Regions from separate parts of the Pseudomonas sp. AC247 genome, predicted to be linked through region 1. Evidence: riboswitches for the same ligand, from Rfam matches in the RefSeq annotation. Region 1 holds a riboswitch; each other region holds the start of a gene.
What was found. A riboswitch is a leader RNA that binds a small molecule or an ion and turns the genes downstream of it on or off. The one in region 1 is predicted to bind cobalamin.
Positions count from the first base shown of each region.

Region 1 (7,754 bases):
CAATGCATTTTCCCGTGATGAATGCATTGTCTGAAGCCACAGAATCAAAAGATCGCAGCCTTCGGCAGCTCCTACATTGGAATGTGTTTCCCTGTAGGAGCTGCCGAAGGCTGCGATCTTTTGCTTTCAGGGTCTGTAAAGGTGTGCATGCCCCGCGCGGTACAGCGATGACTCGCTAAACACCTCACTCCCCAACACCCGCCCGACCAGTATCAACGCCGTACGCCGAAAGCCTTTCGCTTCAACCTTCCCGGCAATATCCGCCAGCGTCCCGACCACCCAATCCTGATCCGGCCACGTCGCCCGGTGAATCACCGCAATCGGGCAATCAGCGCCGTAATGCGGCAATAGCTCGGCCAGAATCTTGTCTAGGTGATTAACGCCCAAATGAATCGCCATGGTCGCACCGTGCTGCGCCAGACTGCCGAGTTCTTCACCCGCGGGCATCGCGGTTTTATCGGCATAGCGGGTCAGAATCACGCTTTGTGAAATGTCCGGCAGCGTCAGCTCCGCACCCAGCAATGCCGCACACGCCGCCGTTGCCGTCACGCCGGGAACGATCTCAAACGGAATATTCAGCTCGCGCAAATAGCGAATCTGCTCACCAATCGCGCCATACAGACTCGGATCGCCGGAATGCACCCGCGCCACATCCTGACCGTTCGCGTGCGCGGTTTTGATCAGTTCGATGATCTGTTCCAGATGCAATTCGGCGCTGTTGACCACCGTTTCAGCCTGATGACCTTCAAGCACCGCCGTCGGCACCAGCGAGCCTGCATAGATGATCACCGGGCAACTGCGGATCAGCCGCTGGCCTTTGACGGTGATCAGTTCCGGGTCGCCGGGGCCGGCGCCGATGAAGTAGACGGTCATCGTAGAATCCTGTGAAAAAGAGGCGCAGCAATGGCTTCAGATGAAGATTGCTCATGATCGATGGCGGGGATTATCGGGTTTTTACGCGGCGCCGGCCAATGCGAAGGTGGCCTGGGCGTATTTTTGCCGGGAAATCAGCAGTTTTGCCGGTGCCTGAATCAACTGTTCGGCGAGGGCCAGCGCAGCACTTTCGGCAACGCCGTAACAACCGGTGCGTTCGTAAGCGATCTCGGAACGATGGCTGAGTCGCTCTTGGTAACTGGCCAATTCCTCGCTGCTGAAGTACAGCAATGGCAACGCCAGTTGTGCGGCGAGTTCCTGTAAACCGGGTTCATCGCGTTTCAGGTCGATACTGGCCAGAGCCTTGACCGCATGAAGCTCGATGCGATGTGCCTGTAACGCCTGATCAAGTAACGCGCGCAGCGTGCTGGCAGGGCAGCCGCGCTGGCAGCCCAGGCCGACCACAAAGGTCGGCGCTGCGCTGTCATTTGTCATGCGTGGTATTGGCCAGCGCTTTTGCGGCGGAACAACCAGGCACTGATCAGGCCCAGGGTCAGCCAGAACACTACGTTGGTCAGCTGCGAAGCGATTTTGAACTGCGCTTCCAATGCTTCAGGGGCGAGCATCGAATGCACTTGCGGCTGTGGGGCGCCGATCACGTGCGGCACGGCGAGAATCGCCACACCGAGGACTTTCATCAGCCAGTGACGGCTGAACGCGATCAATGACAGGCCGACGGCAGTCGACGCGGCAGTGCCGATCCACCACATCTGTCGCGAAGCCAGATCAGCGGCCGCGGTGCCCGGCAGTTCTGGCGGCAGGCCCAAAGTCGGCGCGAGGACGAACGTGGCGTAGCCGGCCAGGCCCCAGAGCAGGCCTTGCGAGGTTTTGGTCGGTGCGCGCAGGGTGTAAAGGCCGGCGAGCATCAGGGCGAAACCGACGGCTACCACCAGATTGCCGCCCGTGGTCGAGACCACGCGCTGCCAGCCGTCTTCCGGCTCCCAGGCTTCGGCGTCGTGGGTGTGGCCGGCCATGGCGCCTTCGGCGTGTTCATGCACGGCGATGGGTTCGGCTTTTTCGAAAGTTTCCGCTTGAAGAATCAGCGGCGAGACCCAGAAGCTTTGCAGCAGGGTGAGGAGCAGGGCGGCCAGAAGACCGGTGAACCCTGCGGTTTGCGCAATACGCTTGATCATGTCGGCAGGTCTCAGTGGCACGGGAACGCGGCGCTGTGGCGGGTATCGTGGGCGGCGTTGTGCACCGCTTCGATGTGCGAGAAGCCGGCGAAGTAGACCAGGCTGGCGCCGAGGATCGACGCGAAGATCGCGGCGCTCAGGCGTTGGCTCAGTGTGGCGCTGCTGGTGATTTTGTCCGTGTTGCTGCCGGTGCTGCTGATGATCGACATGGCGCTTCCCTCTGGAGTGTCAGCGGGTGAATCGAGCGCATGAAAACCCCTGCGGGTCGGGCTCGCAGAGGTTCGAACAGCGCCCGCCCACCGCGGGTTTGTTATGTTCAGCGACGCACGAGGTGCGAGCTGTGTGTTGCGGGCCGGTCTCCGGGCTCACGAGGGGTTGGCGTCAGGCCGACCTGCAAGCGTCTCCTTCCCATGCCGTACGGGCACAGTGGTTTTGACGCTTCGCTCGCTTACCGTTGCGGGGGCAGCACCGGACTGACATGGGCTTGAGTAAAGCACATGATTCACCGGTTTCCCGTTTCACCCTGTGAAGGGCACCCGTAACAAGTTGTGTAGGAGAGCATGGGGTTGGGTTTTTAGTCAATTTTTTGGGGTGGATCCGTTGCTGCGGTAACGGCGTCTTAGGGTTCCGCCCTTACGGCGGGTCACCTTTTCCAAACGCCGAAAAGGTAACCGAAAAGGCTTGCTCCTACGTGCGGCCCGCTCGCTGGGGCTCGGGGTCCCTTCGCTCCGGGATCGATCCGGGCGCAGCGCCTACGGTTTGCTTCGCTGCACCTCCTCTCGCTGTGTTTGGCTGCGCCAAACGGTCGCTGCGCTCCCACGCCCGGATCAATCCCTCCACTCAGCCTTCCGACGTCGCCTTACAGATCAAAAGCCGCAGCCGAGCTAACGCTCATCCTGTTGAGTGGTGAGGAGCGTGGGTGTTCCGCTTTTGATTTTCGTAGGAGCAAAGCTTGCTCGCGATGACAACATACTTTCCGATGCGATCACCTGTAGGAGCTGCCGAAGGCCGCGATCCTTTGACTTTATCTTTTAAGAGCAAGATCAAAAGATCGCAGCCTGCGGCAGCTCCTACATGGGTTATCGGCTGTGCTTTTTGTTCGCTGGCGAAAGCAGGCTGGCAGCCTACCCACCTTTCGACGCAATCCCCTGTAGGAGCTGCCGAAGGCTGCGATCTTTTGATCTGCTTTGGCTCTGGCTTTTGATCTTTTGCCCCTTCGGCAGGCCGAGCGTAGGTGTCCATCCGGGGGGCAGGCGCGCAGCGCCGTGCGGCGCAGCCGCACACATCGAGAGGAGGTGCAGCGAAGCAAACCGTAGGCGATGCCCCCGGATGGACACCGTAGTGAGGGAACACTGAGCCTCAGCGAAGTGCCGTACGCCGGGGCAAAGCCTTTTGGGTTACCTTTTCGGCGTTTGGAAAAGGTGACTCGCTGTAAGAGCGAAACCGCCAGCGGCAGCACCCGCAGCAACGGATATGCCCCCAATACCAAAACTCAACGCCCATTGACCCACCACCAACCGATGCGTAGCCTTGCGCTTTCGAGGTTCTTCGGCCCACGCCGAAGCTAAGAAGGGAACGCGGTCAATGCCGCGGCTGCCCCCGCAACTGTGAACGGTGATGTTCGCTGCCACGCCACTGCCAGCTCAATCGATGAGCCCGCGGGAAGGCGCAGCAAACGCCAGGCCTCGCGCCTGAACACCGTCAGCCAGGAGACCTGCCTCGTCACAGATTCTCACTACAACCGGGCGGGGTGATCCGGTGGCGAACTCTCCAGGCACGCACGCGCGCTGCCGGTTCTCGTCCCGTATGCCCGCCGCTTGCCAAAGGGCATACCGATGAAAACACTGGCCAAACTCCCCGTCACCATCGTCACCGGCTTCCTCGGCTCGGGCAAAACCACGCTCCTGCGGCACATGCTCGACAACGCGCAGGGCCGTCGTATCGCGGTGATCGTCAACGAGTTTGGCGAGCTGGGCATCGACGGTGAAATCCTCAAGCAATGCACCATCGGCTGCAGCGAAGAAGAAGCGGTTGGTCGCGTCTACGAACTGGCCAACGGCTGCCTGTGCTGCACCGTTCAGGAAGAATTCTTCCCGGTGATGCGCGAACTGGTCGCGCGTCGTGGTGACCTCGACCACATCCTCATCGAAACCTCGGGCCTGGCCCTGCCGAAACCTTTGGTCCAAGCCTTCCAGTGGCCGGAAATCCGCAGCGCCTGCACCGTTGATGCAGTGATCACCGTGGTCGACAGCCCGGCCGTGGCCGCTGGCACCTTCGCCGCGTTCCCGGATCAGGTCGATGCGCAGCGCAAACTCGACCCGAACCTCGATCACGAATCGCCGCTGCACGAACTGTTCGCCGACCAATTGGCCAGCGCCGACCTGGTGATCCTCAACAAGGCCGACCAGACCAGCCCGGAAGACCTCGCTCGCGTACGTGCCGAAGTCGCCGAAGAGTTGCCTCCGGCGGTGAAAATCATCGAGGCCAGCAACGGTCGTCTGCCGCTGGACGTGCTGATCGGCCTCGGCGCCGGTTCCGAAGAACACATCGACAGCCGTCACAGCCATCACGATCACCACCACGGTGATGGCGATGACGATCACGATGACCACGATCACGACGCTTTCGACTCGATCTCCATCGAACTGCCGCAAGCCGACGAAAGCCTGCTGCTCGACGCCCTGACGCAACTGGTGGTCAAGCACGGCATCCTCCGTGTCAAAGGTTTCGCCGCTATCCCGAACAAACCAATGCGCTTGCTGATCCAAGGCGTGGGCACGCGTTTCGACAAGCATTTCGACCGTCAGTGGGGCGCCGAGGAAGTGCGCGTGACGCGTCTGGTGTTGATCGGTCAGGAACTCGACGCGGCGCAACTCGAAGCGCAACTGCGCGCTGCGCTCAGCGTTTAAGCCATGCACCTGCTCAGGACTCAGCCCGGCGGTTTCGTCTCGGATGACAACATTGCCGACCTTGGCCAAACCCCCGCCGAGCTGGTGATCCTGTGCAGCGGTGATTCCAGCCTGGCGCTGCTCGCCGAAGCGGCGCAGCAGTTGCCCGAGGATTATCCGAGCCTGCGTCTGGCCAATCCGATGCAGGTGCAGAATCACGCTTCGGTCGACTTGTACGTCGATGAAGTGTTGCGTCACGCCAAGGTCATCCTGATTTCGCTGCACGGCGGCATCGCCTATTGGCGGTATGGCGTCGAGCGTATGATCGAGTTGGCCGAGCGCGGTGTGCAGGTGATTCTGGTGCCGGGTGATGATCGGCCCGATCCGGAGCTCAGCGACTTGAGCACCGTCAACGCCGAAGATCGCGACCGGCTCTGGCAGTTCTTGCGCCAAGGCGGCCTGGGCAACGCACTGGATTTCTTCCGTTGCATGGCCAGCCGTTGGCTCGGCCGCGATTACGCATGGAACGAGCCGCAAACCCTGCCGCGCACGGCGATTTACCACCCGACTAAAAACACCGCTGCACTGAGTGACTGGCAAGCCGAATGGCGGCCTGAGCAACCGGTTGCGGCAGTGCTGTTTTACCGCTCGCATTTGCAAGCGGCGAACACCGCGTTCATCAATGTTTTTTGCCAGCGTTTGCAGGCGGCGGGGCTTAATCCGCTGCCGATCGCGGTGGCCAGTTTGAAAGAGCCCGGCTGCCTCTCGGTGGTCGAGGATTGGCTGGATGAAGTCGAGGCAGGGGTGATATTGAACACCACCGGTTTCGCTCAATCCAGCCCTGAAGCGCCGCATTTGCGGCCGTTTCGCCGCAACATTCCGGTGATTCAGGCGATCTGCGCGCAAGACAACGAGCCCGGCTGGCGCGACAGTGAGCAGGGCCTCGGCCCGCGTGATCTGGCGATGCACATTGCCTTGCCGGAACTCGACGGGCGCATTATCAGCCGGCCGATCAGCTTCAAGGATCTGGCCTGGCGCAGCGAGCGCAGTCAGTCCGATGTGGTCTGCTATCGCGCGCAGCCTGAGCGTATGGATTTTGTCGCTGAACTGGCAAGGCGCTGGATCGATCTGGCGCGGGTGCCGAATGGCGAAAAACGCATCGCCTTGATTCTCGCCAACTACCCGACCCGCGATGGGCGCATCGGCAATGGCGTCGGCCTCGACACCCCGGCGGCGGCGCTGAATATTCTTCGCGCCTTGCAGGCCGAGGGCTATCCGATCACGGCAGAACTGCCGAATAGCGGCACCGAGTTGATCCAGCAATTGCTCGGCGGCGTCAGCAACGATCTCGACACCATTGACTTGCGGCCCTGCCAGCAAAGCCTGGCCATGGACGCTTACCTGGCGATGTTCAACGCGTTGCCCGAAGCCAATCGCAGCGCCGTGGTCGAGCGCTGGGGATCGCCGCAAAACGATCCGCTGTGCCGCGACGGGCGGATGATGATCGCCGGCATTCGTTTCGGCCTGACCTTCGTCGGCATTCAGCCGGCGCGCGGTTATCAGGTCGATCCGAGCGCGGTCTATCACGATCCGGATCTGGTGCCGCCACACGGCTATCTGGCGTTCTATTTCTGGTTGCGCAACACCTACGGCGCGCACGGCGTGATTCACGTCGGCAAGCACGGCAACCTCGAATGGCTGCCGGGCAAAGGCGTCGGCCTCTCGGAAAACTGCTGGCCGGATGCGCTGCTCGGGCCGCTGCCGAATATCTACCCGTTTATCGTCAACGATCCGGGTGAGGGCGCCCAAGCCAAGCGGCGCACGCAAGCGGTGATCATCGACCACCTGATGCCGCCGCTGACCCGCGCCGAAACCTACGGGCCGTTGCGCAATCTGGAACTGTTGGCCGACGAATATTACGAGGCGCAACTGCTCGATCCGCGCCGTGCCCGTGAGTTGCAGCGCGACATCCTGCAACTGGTCCGCGACACGCAGATTGATCGTGAACTGCAACTGGATGCGGGCCTGGACAGTGACGCCGATGCGGCGATCTGGCTGCCGCGCCTGGATACCTATTTGTGTGATCTGAAGGAATCGCAGATTCGCGATGGCCTGCACATCTTCGGTGAGTCGCCGAGCGGACGTTTGCGCATTGATACGTTGTTGGCCTTGCTGCGGATTCCGCGAGGGGACGGCAAAGGCGCGCAATCGAGCCTGCTGCGCGCACTGGCCAAGGCGTTCGAACTCGGCTTCGATCCGCTCGATTGCGCGCTGGCTGAGCCATGGATCGGCCCGCGCCCGGAGGCGCTGCAATCGCAAAGCAACGAAGCCTGGCGCACCGCCGGCGACACCCGCGAACGCCTCGAACTGTTCGCCACCCAACTGATCTCCCAGTCACTGCAATCCCCTTGTAGGAGTGAGCCTGCTCGCGATAGCGGAGTGTCAGTCGCTGGAGATTTACCTGATCCACCGCTATCGCGAGCAGGCTCACTCCTACAGGGACCGCGTTGGGCGGAGGTCAGCGCAATCATTCAGAATCTGCGGGAGGTCGTCGCGCCACGTCTGGACGCCTGCGGCCCCGCCGAAATGCGTGGTCTGCTCGACGCCCTCGGCGGTCGTTTTGTGCCCGCCGGCCCCAGCGGCGCACCCAGCCGTGGCCGCCTCGACGTCCTGCCCACCGGCCGCAACTTCTACTCGGTCGACGTGCGCAACCTGCCGACCACCACCGCGTGGCGCATCGGTTTCCAATCGGCGACGTTGATTCTAGAACGGCACCTGCAAGACCACGGCGATCACCTGC
Region 1 is NZ_OZ409829.1:2,712,290-2,720,043, reverse strand. Features, by position in the region: gene cobM (precorrin-4 C(11)-methyltransferase) at 127-873, opposite strand; gene ACZZ0B_RS12465 (cobalamin biosynthesis protein) at 955-1,368, opposite strand; gene ACZZ0B_RS12460 (CbtA family protein) at 1,365-2,066, opposite strand; gene ACZZ0B_RS12455 (CbtB domain-containing protein) at 2,078-2,275, opposite strand; cobalamin riboswitch at 2,400-2,621, opposite strand; cobalamin riboswitch at 3,591-3,802, shown strand; gene cobW (cobalamin biosynthesis protein CobW) at 3,902-4,975, shown strand; gene cobN (cobaltochelatase subunit CobN) at 4,979-7,754, shown strand, end outside.

Region 2 (7,754 bases), 740 kb from region 1:
GCCGAACAGCGGTACAAACACGATCAATACGATCCACACGCCCTTGTTACTCGATTTCCCCTCGCTCTTGCGCACCCGATTGATGGCCCAAAGCTCGATAAGCAGAAGAACTGCCGCCAGTACGATCCACACGGTTTCGATATGCATTGGCTACCTCCTGATGGTCTATGCGTTAGGTGGCGTGTGGCGGGGCGGGTTCATTTATTTTTATCGAGCGCCGCGAGTTTGCGCGCCAGATCGAGCGCAACCCGCCCGCTGTTCAGCGTGGGCAGCAAGTGGGTGAAGGGGATGTCGATCAGGCGGTTCAGATGCTATCGCCTCAGATGAGAAATCCCTGGGACGAGGGTCAGTTACCACCCATGCCAATCTTTCAGATGAGAAACTTGAGATCGCCATGCAAATCAGTTCTTATCGGGGGACTCCCCTGCAGAGTTGAAATCCTGTTGAGCGTATTTTCATAGGGATGTTCCCATTGGTTATTACCACACGAGAGTGGAATCACGATATTGACGAACGGTGAGTCGGCTTTATTGATAGGGCCCGCATGGCCGCCATGATGCGGTGCCACCATGACACAATCACTGTAGGTGAATCCAAGTCGCTCATAACCCCTGAACACTTTCTGATAGTGGTGGTCGCCGGTCAGCAACGCTACTTTATCTGACCCTGCTACAGCAACTACGATACCTGTCTGATTGCTCGAAACTCCAGTGGTCGCTCGCAGTATATGGATATTTTCGATGCACCCGAAAGGAACCAGTTCGATGCTGCGTCTCTGCCATTGGTGTGCGTGCCTAGACGCGTGGGGTACGGAAACTACTTCAATCTCTTGATCTTGCAGCATTGTTATTACGCGAGAATAGGTATCGGTCTCAGGTATGTTGCAAGGCGCGATAATCCTTTCGATTTTGCTTAGTTCTGAGGGCTGAAAAGCGAGAAGAGCATGAAAGTGATCAATATCCCAATGACTGATGATGACGGTTGTGTTGTTCTCTAGGTGGATGGCGCGTCGTTCAACTATCTCTCGTACTTTTTGGGCGTTAAAAGTTCGAGACGCGCCAGTATCATAAATATATAGACGGCCATTGGTTCTAATTTCATTCCAGTTGGCATGGCCGCAATCGACCACCGTTAATTCTGCAGTTGAATATGATGGGTAGCATGAAAGCATTAAGGAAAATGGCGAGAGTATTTTTTTATCTTGGGGAGGGGAGGGCGATCGAAACCCACTAATGTTTATTTTCGAGCCTTCAATTTTCAATGATGCCCGCAGATAGAGTTCGCCCCCTCCACCTTCTGGTACAGCCGTGTACACCGCAGTTTCCAAGTAACGGAACGGCAAAAAATACCAATAACCTTCTTTAAGTAGATTGTGTCTGAACTGCCCGTTACGGCTTAGTGTACGGCTTGGTGGAGTGTATTTGAGCTCAAACATCGACGCCGGTCTATCGCGTCTATCATTGAAAAATTCTGAGAGGCGTACGGCATCTTGATGGTTTCGAACATCCAACAAAACCGTATGTTTATTTTCCTTTGGATGCATATCGGCCTGGTTAACATATACCAAGACTCCATCCCTTCGTTCTTCAGGTTGTATCGGGTCACGCGGCTCATTCCGTGGCATAAGGTCGTCCTTTATTTCCTGGCGCTTGCGAAGTGCTGTTTGGTAGTGCTTCTCGAGTCCCGAGCGGAGCTCTACACAGGGAGCCAGAGGATCGCAAATTGAGCATCCAACAGCAATTGGAGGATCGTCTAATACGCCAAAGAAGGATCAGGGAGATGTCTGCTGATCTTTTAGATTTTTGATCTGCTGCGCCAGGTCGAGCGCAACCCGCCCGCTGTTCAGCGTGGGCAGCAAGTGGGTGAAGGGAATGTCGATCAGGCGGTTCTCGCGCACGGCGCGCAGTTGCGACAGCACCGGATCGTGGCTCAGCAGATAGCGTTTGCGGCGGGCCGGTGACCATTCGGCGTCGGCCAGCAGGATTACGTCCGGGTCGCTGGCGAGGAGGGTTTCGCGGCTCACCGTCACCCGATACAGATTAATCTCGGCGAACACATTGCGGGCGCCGGCAGCGGCCAACAGCGGGGTGACGAAACCGCGCTGGCCTTCGCTGTCGAGGCCTTTGACTTCGCTGTCGAGATAGAACACCGACAGCGGTTTTTCCGTGCCGACCAGCGCGCGCACGCTGGCGAGGTCCGCGTCCATGGCGTCGATCAGTTGCCGAGCCTGCTGCTGTTTGTCGAGTAACTGGCCCAGGGTCAGCAGGTCGTTGCGCACATGCCCGAAGTAATCCAGTGAATGCCCGGCGCAGGCCGACTCCAGCAAGTACGAGCCGACGCCGTTGCGCGCCAGCCCTGAGCGCGATGTCACGCCGTCACCAAAAGCGGTGGCGAAGCCGCCGATCACCAGGTCCGGCCGCTGCGCGTACAGCACCTCGCTGGCCGGGTACTGACGGGCGATCACCGGTACGCCGAAGTACTCAGCCTGACGCTGGCCGGCATCGGTGTCGTCCAGATACGCCACGCCAACCAGCGCAGGCCCGGCTCCCAGCGCCAGAACGATGTCCGCCGCGTGCTGATTGAGCGCGACGATCCGTGACGGCGGCGCGGCGTTCCAGGTTTCGCCGCAGTTGCGGTAACTGTCGGCCAATACCGGTGCTGCGCCGAGCAGGGCGGCCAGGCATAACCCAAGCGTTTTCATGGCTGCGCCCTGATCAGCAAATCCTCGACCACCTCACCGCCGACCAGATGCACCTCGACCAATCGCTGCACGTCAGCCTTGCTGTGCACGCCATACCAGCACGTCTCCGGGTACACCGTCAGCACCGGCCCGAGGTTGCACGGAAACTGACAATGCGTGCGGGTCAGCAACACGCCGCCCGGCGTCTCGATGCGGTCATGTTCCAGCAAGTGCCGGCGCAGGGTTTTCCATAACTGCTGGGCACCGCGCTGGGTGCAGCGCGGGCCGGTGCAGATGAACACGTGGCGGGCATGCGCCGGCACGTGCGACCAGTCCGGGTGCGTGTCGACGCCGTCGATGGTTTTGATCTGACTCATCAGAAGCGATACGTGTAGCGCACTTCGGAGGTGAACGGCCGCCCGAGGTTGTCGACGTTGCTCGAACGGCTGGTGACGTAATTGCGGTCGAACAGGTTTTCCACCAACAGGCTGACGCGGTGCTGATGGGCGCTGTCGAGGTAGCGATAGGCGTCGGCATCCACCACCGAATAATGACCGTACTCGACCTGCTTCGAACTGGTGATGTCGCGGATATAACGGATCGCCCCGCCAGCGCCCCACAGGCGATTTTCCGACTCATAACCCACGCGCGAGCGGGCGAAGAAGCTCGGAATGTCATTGATGGTCACGCCCGTGCGCGACTCGGTGAGGTTGCGGGTCATGTCCGCCTGCACACTCCATTGGTCATTGAGCGCCAGTTTGGCGTCGGCCTCGAAACCGCGCATGCGGATCTGCCCTTCACCGTTGACCCACTGAATGTCGTCGAGGGTAATCAGGTCGTCGATCTTGCGTTTGAACAGGGTCACGCTGGCGCTGAATTCGCGGTCGAGCAAAAAACCTTTGTAGTCGAGGCCCAGCTCGGCGTTGCGGCTTTTTTCCGGTTTGAGATTGCGGTTGCCAAGCTCGTCGCCCGGTTCGTTGACGAACAGTTGCTCGGCATTCGGCAGCTTGTAGGCGCTGCCGTATTGACCGCGCAGCGACCAGTTGTCGCTGAGGTCATACAGCGAAGTGAGCATGCCGACCGTGGCGCTGTCGCCGCCGCCCATGGCCTCGTGACGGACGCCGATGCTGGGATGCCAGTCGGGCAGGGCGTCGATCTGCGGGCGCAATTGCGTATAGATCGCGTGGGCTTCGGCCTTGTCGTTGTCAATGATCAGCACATCGTCCTGACCCTTGAACCATTGGTTGTCGCTGCCGAACACCAGCACATGGCCGCCGGGCAGTTCAGCCTTGCCTTCGGCCTGCACGCCCCAGTCAGTGAAACCCCAGTAGTCGTTGTGATTGATGACTTTGGTGGCGCCGCCCTCGACATTGTTGACCCGGGTGTAACGCGTGTCCCAATCGTTGATGTGGCCTTTGACGAAGTAGCTGAAGCGCTCGTTGAGGCTCTGTTCGAACGTCGCGGTAGCGATCTGCTGCACACGGTCGTTGGTGGTGTTGTGATTGTCGACCGGGCGGGCGAAATCGAGTTTGGCGTCGGCGTATTGATAAAACAGCTCCAGCCGCGAATCGTCGCCGAACGACTGGATCGCCTTGCCACCGAACGTGGTGACTTCGTAGGCACGCTTTTTCTCGGTGACGTTTTTCAGGTTGCGGTTGCGATACGGTTGATAACCGTCGGAGACGTTGTGGCTGACGTACGCCAGCAAACCCAGATCGCCAAAACCGTTGGTGAAAATGTTTTCCACTCGCGCGTCTTCGGTGGTGCCGCCGAAGGTGTCGACGCCCAGGTTCACTTCGCCCATGGCTTGGCGCGACTGCGGGCTGCGGGTGACGATGTTGATCACCCCCGACACCGCTTGTGTGCCGAACAACAGGCTCTGCCCACCCTTGAGCACTTCGATGCGCTCGATCGCGTTGGCCGGCAGGGTGTCGAGATAGAGGCCGCCGTACAGGCGATTGTTCAGGCGCACGCCGTCGAGCAGGATCAGCGTGTCGTCATTGTGCCCGCCCAGCAGCGAATAAGTGCCGTAGTCGAACGGGCCGTTTTTCGGCGCGACGTAGAGGCCGGGAATGAACATCTGCATGACCCGGCTGACGTCGGCACTCGGCCCGGCGCGCTCGATCTGTTCGCGGCTGACGATTTCGACTTTGCTGCCGTAATGCGCCATGTCGGCGACGGTGGTGGACTCCACCGACGGGGCGGAAACGATTTGCTGATTGAGTTCCAGCGCCGTGTCGTCGGCCAGCAACAGAGGGCTGAACAGGCAGCCGAACAGAAGGGTTGGAGCAGAGGTGTTGAAAGGTCGAATCATTGTCTTCTCGAAAAGGATCTTCGCAGAAGAGCATGCAGGAGAAGGCATCGCGCACAGCCAATACCGGCCCATGCCCGCCCACCGCAGGATTTTGCCAAACAGACATTTCGGGCCGGTCTCCGGGCTCGCGCGTATCGAGGCTTTCACCTTCCCATGGCCGTCTGGCCACAGTGGTTTGTTGAAAGCATCACGCGCCTACCGTTGCGGGGGCAGCACCGGACTTGTTCGATTCGAACGTACCGGTTTCCCGTTTCACCCCATGCACGGCGGCATGGGACACCTGAAACAGGGCGGCATCTGAACATTCGAAAGACCGTTCGTCAACTTCTGCGCACCTTCGGCAACTACTACGGTGATCCACGCAACTTCATGGTCTCGGTCAAGGCGCGCTTCTGACCTCAGGCCACACCCTCCAGCGCCGCGTGGTCGATGACCACGTTGGCGCGCATTCGATAAAAGCGCAGAAACTCCTCGGCCGGCATCGGTTTGCCGAACAGCCAGCCCTGGCCGTAATGCACGCCGTGGTCGCGCAGGTAATCGCGTTGCGCCGCGGTTTCGATGCCTTCTGCGACGATCTTCAGGCGCAAGCTTTTGGCCATTTCGATGATGTGCCCGGTCACGGAACCGGTCGCCGCATCCTGATCGATGTTGTCGACGAACGACTTGTCGATCTTCAGCACGTCCAGCGGCAACTGCTGCACATGCTGAAGGCTGGAAAACCCGGTGCCGAAGTCGTCGATGGCCGCCAGATAACCGAGCGAGCGCGCCTGATTGACGGTGGCGCGGGCGGCGTCGATATCGACAAAACCGCGTTCGGTGGCTTCCAGCCAGATCTGCTTCTGCTGCACGCCGGCGTTGCGGGCAGCCGCTTCCAGACCGGGCAGGAAACGACCGCTGCTGACATCCCTGGCCGCCAGATTGATGGCCACGTGCAGCTGCCGTTCCTTGACCAGCAGCGGACCGAGGTCGCGCATCACCGCATCGATCACCTGATCGGTGATCGGCAAAATCAGGCCACTGTCCTCGGCCAGCGGAATGAACGCATCGGGGCGCACCAGCGTGCCGTCCGGATGGCGCCAGCGCACCAGTGCTTCGGCGCCGACACAGGCGCCATCGCTGAGGCTGACGATCGGTTGGTAGTGCACGATGAACTCGCGATTGCGCACCGCCAGTTTCAGCTCGGCCAGCGGCGACAAGCGCTGCCGGGTGCGGCGGATGATCAGCAACACCAACACGCCGGCGAGCAAGCCGCCAATCGGCAACAGCAGCATTTCCCGGCGGACCAGCCCCTGCATCAATTCATGGCGCGACAGCGTGGCAATGGCGACCCAGTCGCCGTTGTGTACGAGGGTGTACAGATAACCGTCTTCAAGGCCTGCGTGAGGGCCGGAGTGCACTCGACTCAGAAAATGCTCGGCCCCCGGGCGCGAGGCGCTGACCAGTTGGCCGGTCGCGGTCGCGACCGCCAGATGCAGATCGTCTTCGAGCATCACCTGGAGGAATTGCTCAGGGTCGACCAGCACATTGAACGCTGCATATTGCAGGGCCATCATCGGTTTGGCCGGGACGATGCGTGACTGCACACCGAGCGACACGCGCACGCCATCGGCGCTGGTGAAGTCTTCGCGCCAAGGGACGGCGTGATGACCGACCGGCCCCCAGGAACCGCAGGCGTAAATCTCTTCTTCGACATAGCCGACTGACTTCACCGAGAAGGTGTTGATGGTCAGCAGGCGCATCTCATCGATGCTCTCGGGCGTGCACGGTACCAGGTGGGAACCGGCGATGGCTTTCAGCGCCCCGGCGGCTTCGTTGAACGTGCCATTGGCGCGGCTGGAGGCCACAGCGGCGAGAGTTTCCAGACGCTGCTGAGCAGACGCCAGATTGAGCATCCAGGCGAGGTAGCCCATCAGAATCACTGGCAGCAAGACACACGGAAACCCCAGGAGAATGCTCCCCCAGACGATGCGTTTTTTGTTCATTTGTCGCCACCTTGGCCACAGGCCTGTGACGTGCGCACAGCACGGCTGTATCCAGCAAAGACAGAATACGGCGGTTGCGGTTTGCCGATATTGCTGCAGATCAATGTCGGTGATGAATGGGTTGAGCCTCGGTCGGTTTTGCTCCTTCTTCGGAAATAACTACTAAGGTCTATAGCTGTGATCAGCAGGCAACATTCAAGTGGCGCCGAGCGTGGCCCGTTCGCCGTGGATAACACCTAACAAGGAGGTTTTCATGCAACGTGTTTGCGAGCACTCCATCGGCGGGTTTGCCCCGCATTTGCTGCGCAGTGCCGTGGTGGTCGCCATGGCCAATGCGCTGATGCTGACAGACGCGCAGGCCGCCTGCGGACCGCTGGCGGCGGGTGCCTATAACGTCTCGCAAACCTGTATGCCCGCTGTGACTGTCGATGCGGCGATCAGCACTCAAGCGGGGACGAGCATTACCACCACGGCGGGGTCGTCACTGCTCAGCCGCGGCAACAACGCCAACACCACGCTGACCCTCAGCGGCACGACGATCGACAGCACTCCGCCCACGGCCGCGAACGCGGTGTTTGCCAACGTGATTGGCAGCACCGGCAACGCTGACCTGTCCGTCAATGGCGGTACCAACACGGTCAACGTCGGCGGGAGTGGGCTCGACGCCCTGGCAATCACCAACGCCGGCAGCGGGTCGTCGACGTTCTCGGTCAGTTCCGGCACCACGCTGAATATTCTCAACAGCGTGGTCGGCAACGAGCACGATGGCATCGACATC
Region 2 is NZ_OZ409829.1:1,975,117-1,982,870, forward strand. Features, by position in the region: gene ACZZ0B_RS09185 (PLD nuclease N-terminal domain-containing protein) at 1-147, opposite strand, end outside; partial or broken gene ACZZ0B_RS09190 (ABC transporter substrate-binding protein) at 198-305, opposite strand; gene ACZZ0B_RS09195 (MBL fold metallo-hydrolase) at 371-1,624, opposite strand; gene ACZZ0B_RS09200 (ABC transporter substrate-binding protein) at 1,772-2,701, opposite strand; gene ACZZ0B_RS09205 ((2Fe-2S) ferredoxin domain-containing protein) at 2,698-3,057, opposite strand; gene ACZZ0B_RS09210 (TonB-dependent receptor plug domain-containing protein) at 3,057-4,994, opposite strand; cobalamin riboswitch at 5,088-5,293, opposite strand; gene ACZZ0B_RS09215 (EAL domain-containing protein) at 5,393-6,976, opposite strand; gene ACZZ0B_RS09220 (autotransporter outer membrane beta-barrel domain-containing protein) at 7,230-7,754, shown strand, end outside.
Region 2: another riboswitch for cobalamin. It lies ahead of ACZZ0B_RS09210 (TonB-dependent receptor plug domain-containing protein); the one in region 1 lies ahead of cobW (cobalamin biosynthesis protein CobW).

Region 3 (7,754 bases), 1.2 Mb from region 1:
CATAGAATTCAGCCCCCACGCAGAGAATCAGCAGCCATAACCATACCCCGCGCTGGACCAATTGCCAGCCACGGTCGATGGAATCGGCATCGGCCGGAGCGCCTTCGCCAAGTTGCGGACGCTCATGCAGTTCGCCGTGGTAAATCGCCGGGCCACCCAATTCAACACCCAGCGCTCCTGCGCCAGACGCCATCACCGGGCCGGCGTTGGGGCTGTCCCATTTTGGCGCCTGCGTACGCCAGCATTTCAAGGCGAGTCGGGTTTTGCCCAATAGCGCGTAGGTCAACGCCACCAGACGCGCAGGAATGTAGTTGAGCACGTCGTCGATTTTCGCTGCGGCCCAGCCGAAACGCTCAAAGCGCTCGTTGCGATAACCCCACATCGCATCGAGCGTGTTGCTCAAGCGATAGAGCACTACGCCCGGGGCACCGGCGACAACAAACCAGAACAGCGCGGCGAACACCGCATCACTGCCGTTTTCCAGCACTGATTCGGTGGCGGCGCGGGCCACGGCGGTGCTGTCGAGTTCATCGGTCTGGCGACTGACCAGATAGCCGACTCGCTTGCGCGCTTCGTCCAGATCATCCGCGCGCAACGCTGCGGCCACCGGGGCGACATGCTCGCCGAGGCTGCGCATGCCGAGGGCGCAATACAACGCGAGAATTTCGACCACCCAACCCACGTACGGCGCCCATGATAAGGCCGTGGCAAGCAACGTCAGCGGCAGCACCGCGATCACCCACGCGGTGACGCCATGGCTGCGCCAGCCACGACCACCGCCGTTGAAACGTTGCTCGATGCGCCCGGCAAAATTGCCGAACGCCACCAGCGGATGCCAGCGTTTCGGTTCACCGAGCAGCGCATCCAGCGCCACTGCGGCGACACTCAACAACGCCACACTCATTGACTCACTCCCCAATAATTTTCATACAGCAACTCATTGAGCGGCCGCGCCTGCGCCCACCCTTCGAGTACCAGCATCGGCGCCGGATAGAACTCCTTGACCGGGCCCAGGCACAAAACAGCCAGGGGTTTGGCGCCTGCCGGCAATTTCAGCAGATCGGCGAGTGCCTGTGGCTCGAACAACGAGACCCAGCCCATGCCCAAGCCTTCTGCGCGCGAGGCCAGCCAGAGGTTTTGAATCGCGCAGGACAACGACGCCATGTCCATTTCCGGCAGCGTGCGGCGCCCGAAAATGTGCTTGTCGCGATCATCCATCAGCGCGGCGACCAGCACCTCAGCGCAGTCGTTGATGCCTTCGACCTTGAGTTTCATGAACTCGTCACTGCGCTCGCCGAGGGCAATGGCTGTGCGGATGCGTTCTGCTTCGACGAGGCTCTGGATCTGACCGCGTAACGTTCGGTCGCTGATGCGAATGAAGCGCCAGGGCTGCATCAGGCCGACGCTTGGCGCCTGGTGGGCGGCTTCCAAAAGTCGGCGCAACAGCTCCGGCTCGACGCTGCCACCGGTGAAGTGGCGCATGTCGCGGCGTTCGGCGATGGCTCTGTAAACCGCTTCGCGCTCGGCTTCGGAGAATGCGTTGTCGGTCATGGCCCCATCGCGAGCAGGCTCGCTCCTACAGGGGATTGCGTTTCGTCAGGCACACCATCGCCCACTGTAGGAGTGAGCCTGCTCGCGATAGCGTCCTCAAGGGACGGCGCAAACAATGCAGCGACAGCCGCAGGATTCGACGGAAAATAGAAGTGCACATAAGAAGCCGTCATCCGCCCTTCCCGATAAACCGCCTCGGCGCCGCGCCCACCATTCGGGCTCAGCCCTCGAGCAATCGGCGTCAGTTCGGTAGTCGTCAACGAATGATGATAAGTGTGCCCACGCAACGAACCTTCCGGCAGATCCACCGCCTGCAACGCCAACGCCGCCAGACGCTTCTGCATCACCGCGTCGCCCTTGAGCAGCCCAACCAGCTCAGCGCGAGTGCCTTCAACATCCGTCAGCGAATCGAGCAAATACAGCATCCCGCCACACTCAGCGAGCAACGGCTTGCCCGCCGCATGGTGTGCAAGGATTGCCGCAACCATCGCGGTGTTCTGCGACAACGCAACATGGTGCAATTCCGGATAACCGCCCGGCAGGTACAGACTGTCCGCCTCCGGCAATTGCGTATCGCGGATCGGCGAGAAAAAGCTCAACTCGGCGCCCATCGCCCGCAGCAGATCCAGGCTAGCGCCGTAAGTGAAGGCAAACGCCTCATCACGTGCAACGGCAATGCGCACATTCTTCAGCAGCGGCTCAACAGCGACGACGTCCGGCGCGGCAAATTCCACGGCCGGTGGCAGCGCTACCTCGCAGCTGCTGGCCAGTGCATCGGCTGCGGCGTCGAGACGCACATCGAGGTCATTCAGTTCGCTGGCCTGGACCAGCCCCAGATGCCGACTCGGCAATTCAATGCCGGTCTCGCGCGACAATGCGCCGTACCAACGCAGACCTTCGGTAAGGCTGCCTTCCAGCAATTGCGCATGACGCAACGTGCCAACCCGGTTGGCCAAAACCCCGGCAAATGGCAGATCCGGCTGATACTTGGCCAGTCCCAGCGCCAGCGCACCAAAGGTCTGCGCCATCGCCGTGCCGTCGATCACCCCGAGCACCGGCACACCAAAATGCCGCGCCAGATCCGCGCTCGAGGGCGTACCGTCAAACAGGCCCATCACGCCTTCGATCAGAATCAGATCCGCCTCGGCAGCGGCTTCCCACAACAGCCGACGACTCTCCTGCTCGCCGACCATCCACATGTCCAGTTGATACACCGGCGCACCGCTGGCACGCTCGAGGATCATCGGATCAAGGAAGTCCGGGCCGCATTTGAACACGCGCACTTTGCGCCCCTGATTGCGATGCAAACGGGCGAGCGCGGCGGTGACGGTGGTCTTGCCCTGACCGGAGGCCGGAGCGGCGATGAGCACCGCCGGGCAGTGACGTGGTTGATTCAAAGTTCGACGCCTTTCTGCGCTTTGATGCCGGCCTGGAAGGCGTGTTTGAGCATGCCCATTTCGGTGACCGTGTCGCCCATCTCGATCATTTCCGGCTTGGCCGCGCGACCGGTGACGATCACGTGCTGCATCGGCGGACGTGCCTGCAGATCGCTGAGCACCTGATCGAGATCGAGGTAGCCGTGCTTGAGGGCGATGTTCAGTTCATCGAGCACCACCAGGCCGATCGACGGATCACGCAGCAGCTCACGGGAAACCGCCCATGCCGCTTCGGCTGCAGCGATGTCGCGCTGGCGATCCTGAGTTTCCCAGGTGAAGCCCTCGCCCATGACATGGAAGCGCACTTGCTCGGGGAAGCGGCGGAAGAACAATTCTTCGCCGGTGCTGTTACGCCCCTTGATGAACTGCACCACGCCGCACTTCATGCCGTGCCCCATGGCGCGGGCGAGCATGCCGAACGCCGAGCTGCTCTTGCCTTTGCCATTGCCGGTCAGCACCAGCACCAGGCCGCACTCGTCGGGGGAGTTGGCGATGCGTTCGTCGATCACGGCTTTTTTGCGCTGCATACGCGCCAGATGGCGTTCGTCGCGCTCGGGGGAATCAGTCATGGGGGAGCTCTCCGTTGGGGCTGGATAACGGCGGGCAGGCACAAGAATAGACGGCAAAAAGCCTGGCATCGCCCACCGTGATGCCGCTGGATGGATCAGGCCGGTCTCCGGGCTCATGAGCGGCGTTGGCCTGGCTGCGCGCCTTCCCGCTTCTGTCGAGGCAGTGGCTCAAGGCGCAGCTTTTACTCATTTACCGTTGCGGGGGCAGCGCCGGGATCGTGATTGTTCTTCACCTGAAGACAACCCTCACCGGCTTCCCTGTTTCACTCTGTCGACGTGGGTCACAGAGCACCTGAAACAAGCCGCGAAGGTTAGAGGGTTGGGGGTGGAGCGTCAATTAAAGAGGCGGCCATCGGGCGAATAACTGCCGTCGATCAATTATCTGGCGCCAATCTTGTGCCACACTGATACAAATGATATCAAAGAGCCATGCTTTTCCCGAAAAAGCCCATCACAAGAATAAGGATGATGACGATGCAAGGCATGATCATCAGCAACCCGCGCCTGGAATTCCTGCGCCCGCTGCTTGAACGCTGGTTTGACTGTATCGACCGCTTTAACGCCGTACGCGGCGACAGCGACACACCGTACTGGCATGACGAGAAAGCCAATCTCGGCCTGCTCTCGGCAGCGGCGTGGATGGCCGAACTGGTCACCCTGAACGACACGCCCACGCGCAAACAGAATGAAGAAGGTGAGCGCAATGCCCGCGCCGACCTGTTCATTGCCAGCGCCGAAGATCGCGCTTACATTCAGGCTACGCAGCGCTGGCCACGGGTCACCAACCTCAACCTGACCCAAGCCCTGCTCGACATTACCAACGATGCCAAACGCATCAGCTTTGCCAGCGACCTCAAGCTCGGCTGCCTGTTTGTCGCCCCGCAAAAAGCCCAACACAGCGCCAGCCCCGAAGAGCTGCAAGACATGGTCGACGACCTGCAAAAGGAACACACCTGCGCGGTCGCCTGGTATTTCCCCTACGCCTACCGCAAATTGCGCAGCGAAGCCGGCAATTATCATCCCGGCATTGCCGTGCTGTTCAAGGAGGCCCGCGGCTGAGCAGTTGAACCATCGGGCTTGCGACCTCCTCTATGATTAGGAATGCATTCATAGGGAAGATCAGCAATGCGCAAGCCCCAGCTCGTTTTCGTCATCGCCCTCGCCGGAGGGCTCGCCGCCTGCGGTGAATCCTCCAGCCTGCAAGTCACCGACGGCACCGGCCCGTCGCCGAAATTGCCCGAACCGAACAAGACCCTGATCCCGACGGTGAACATCGCCCCGGCGATCGGCTGGCCGGAGGGCGGCAAACCGACGGCGGCGGTCGGCACTCAAGTCGCGGCATTTGCCGAAGGCCTCGATCATCCGCGCTGGCTCTACGTGCTGCCCAACGGTGATGTGCTGGTGGCGGAAACCAATGCACCGCCGAAACCCGACGACAGCAGCGGCGTTCGTGGCTGGGTCATGAAGAAAGTCATGGGCAAGGCTGGGGCCGGCGTGCCGAGCCCGAACCGCATCACCCTGCTGCGCGACGCCGATCACGATGGTGTGGCCGAGACGCGCACGGTGTTTTTGCAGAACCTCAATTCGCCCTTTGGCATGACCCTGGTCGGCAATGATTTGTATGTCGCTGATACCGATCGCCTGTTGCGCTTTCACTACGAACCCGGCGCGACCGAGATCAAGTCGCAGCCAATCAAAGTGACCGATCTGCCCGGCGGCACGTTGAACCATCACTGGACCAAAAACGTCATCGCCAGTAAGGACGGCGATAAGCTGTACGTCACGGTCGGCTCAAACAGTAACGTCGGTGAGAACGGCCTGGATAAAGAAGAAGGCCGCGCGGCGATCTGGGAAGTCGATCGGGCGACCGGCAATCACCGGATTTTCGCTTCGGGCATTCGCAACCCCAACGGCCTGGCTTGGGAGCCTACCAGCGGCGCACTGTGGACAGCGGTCAACGAGCGTGACGAGATCGGCAGCGACCTGGTGCCGGATTACATTACTTCAGTGAAGGACGGCGGTTTCTACGGCTGGCCGTTCAGTTATTACGGGCAGCACGTCGACGTTCGAGTGTCGCCACAGAATCTGGATCTGGTGGCCAAGGCCATCGCCCCGGATTACGCGGTCGGCCCGCACACCGCATCGCTCGGCCTGAGCTTCGCCGAAGGCAACACCTTGCCAGCGCAGTTCAAGGAAGGCGCGTTCATCGGCCAGCATGGATCGTGGAACCGTAAACCGCACAGTGGCTACAAGGTGATTTTTGTGCCGTTTACCGGCGGCAAGCCGAGCGGTAAACCGGTGGATGTGCTGACCGGGTTCCTCGACAAGGACGAAAACGCGCTGGGGCGCCCGGTGGGTGTGGTGATCGACCAGCAAGGTGGCTTGTTGGTGGCGGATGATGTTGGCAACAAGGTTTGGCGAGTAACTTCTGCCAAATAATTTAGCGCCTGCCCCAAAACAAATGTAGGAGTGAGCCTGCTCGCGATAGCGTCGTATCAGTCGACATCATTTTTGACTGAATGAACGCCATCGCGAGCAGGCTCACTCCTACAGGGGATTGTGTGCAGTTGGATTATGGGTTGTGCGCCAGATGCTCAGGTTGCAATACGCGCTTGGCGCTTAGATAGGCCTTCTGCCAATACGCCTTCGACAGGCTGTCGAGCTTCACCGTGCCGCCCGTTGCCGGTGCATGCACGAAGCGCCCTTCACCAACGTAAATCCCCGCATGACTGACCTGCGAGCCGCCATTGGTGGCGAAGAAGATCAGGTCACCGGTCTGCAAGCCTTCCTTGCCGACATTCGGTGCCTGCATCACGATCAGCTCACGTGTCGAACGCGGCAGGGAGATACCGGCTGCGTCGCGGTAAACAAAACCGATCAAGCCACTGCAATCAAAACCCGAATCCGGCGTATTGCCACCCCAACGATAAGGCGTACCAACCAGGCCAAGCGCGCGAAACAGCACGTCTTCAGCAGCCGGCGAGAATGATTGAGAGGGGCCGAACACGACCGGCGCGCGAACTACCGGCGCAGGCGGCGGTGTGCGACTGGCGCAGGCGCTGAGCAGCGCTGCACAGAGCATCAAAGTGAGGCGGGCCGACATCGTCATAAGCAGAACATCCTGATCTGGCTGCGGCTTTCTCTGCCGGATGGACAGAAAACAAAACCGCCTGCGGAGCACGCAGGCGGTTTGCCATCAATATAGATACAGGATTCTAGCGGCTACGCGGCAAACTTCAAGTAAGACTTTAACTTCACCTTGTAAAGTCTAGGTCTACTCCGTTGCCGTAACCGTTTGTCGCCGCGAACGCAGCGACAACGGGGGGGAATTACTTGCGAGCGGTGACCACGGTCGGGGCCATCGCGAGTGCGCGCTTGGCTTCGATGAAGGTCTTGTTCCAGTAGCTGTCACCCAGGCTATCGATGCGAACACCGCCACTGCGACGACTGCTGGAATGGATGAACTGGTTGTCACCCAGGTAGATCCCGGCGTGACTGACACGACCGCGACGACCGTTGGTGGCGAAGAACAGCAGATCGCCCGGCTCAAGGTTGCTGCGCGAAACCAGCGGCGCATCCACGTTGATCATTTCGCGAGTGGAGCGTGGCAGGTTCATGCCGGCTTCTTCGCGGAACAGGTAACCGATGAAACCGCTGCAATCGAAACCGGCTTCGGAGGTACCGCCGAAACGGTAACGGGTACCGATCAGGGACATGCCGCGTTCGAGGATGCTGTCGGCCAGGACAGGAAGCTGATAAGGCTTCTTGCCGTTGAATTCGTTGAGTTCTTTTTCGGTATCCAACTCTTCCTGGTAAATAACGGAAGACTGGGCCGTGGCAGAATTTTTAACCTGTTGAGGCTGCTCTTGAACTGGAGAATGAGCAGCGCAACCGAACAACAGGGTGACAAATGCGAGAGGCACGAGGGGTGCGAAGCGCTTTAGCATGGGCACGACCGTGGTTGATAGTTGTAAAGAAGCCGAGACTATGCCCGCTATCAGCCTCATTTGCAAATTCAATCGATCTTTTTGTGACTTCTCGGTTTCTCGTTTACATCTAAGCGCTTAAGCCCTTTTGAGTCGATACGCGGCCTGCACCACGTGCAGGAAAGCGGATTTTCTGGCGCCTGAAATATGCCGAACGCCGCTGAGAGCCCCGGAATAAAAGGGATGACTACCAGCCGAGGGTTTCTTTGAGG
Region 3 is NZ_OZ409829.1:3,887,638-3,895,391, forward strand. Features, by position in the region: gene cbiB (adenosylcobinamide-phosphate synthase CbiB) at 1-904, opposite strand, end outside; gene cobD (threonine-phosphate decarboxylase CobD) at 1-3, opposite strand, end outside; gene bluB (5,6-dimethylbenzimidazole synthase) at 901-1,551, opposite strand; gene ACZZ0B_RS17525 (cobyrinate a,c-diamide synthase) at 1,548-2,948, opposite strand; gene cobO (cob(I)yrinic acid a,c-diamide adenosyltransferase) at 2,945-3,556, opposite strand; cobalamin riboswitch at 3,638-3,867, opposite strand; gene ACZZ0B_RS17535 (hypothetical protein) at 4,031-4,615, shown strand; gene ACZZ0B_RS17540 (PQQ-dependent sugar dehydrogenase) at 4,682-5,995, shown strand; gene ACZZ0B_RS17545 (C40 family peptidase) at 6,129-6,665, opposite strand; gene ACZZ0B_RS17550 (C40 family peptidase) at 6,886-7,503, opposite strand; gene hda (DnaA regulatory inactivator Hda) at 7,730-7,754, opposite strand, start outside.
Region 3: another riboswitch for cobalamin. It lies ahead of cobO (cob(I)yrinic acid a,c-diamide adenosyltransferase); the one in region 1 lies ahead of cobW (cobalamin biosynthesis protein CobW).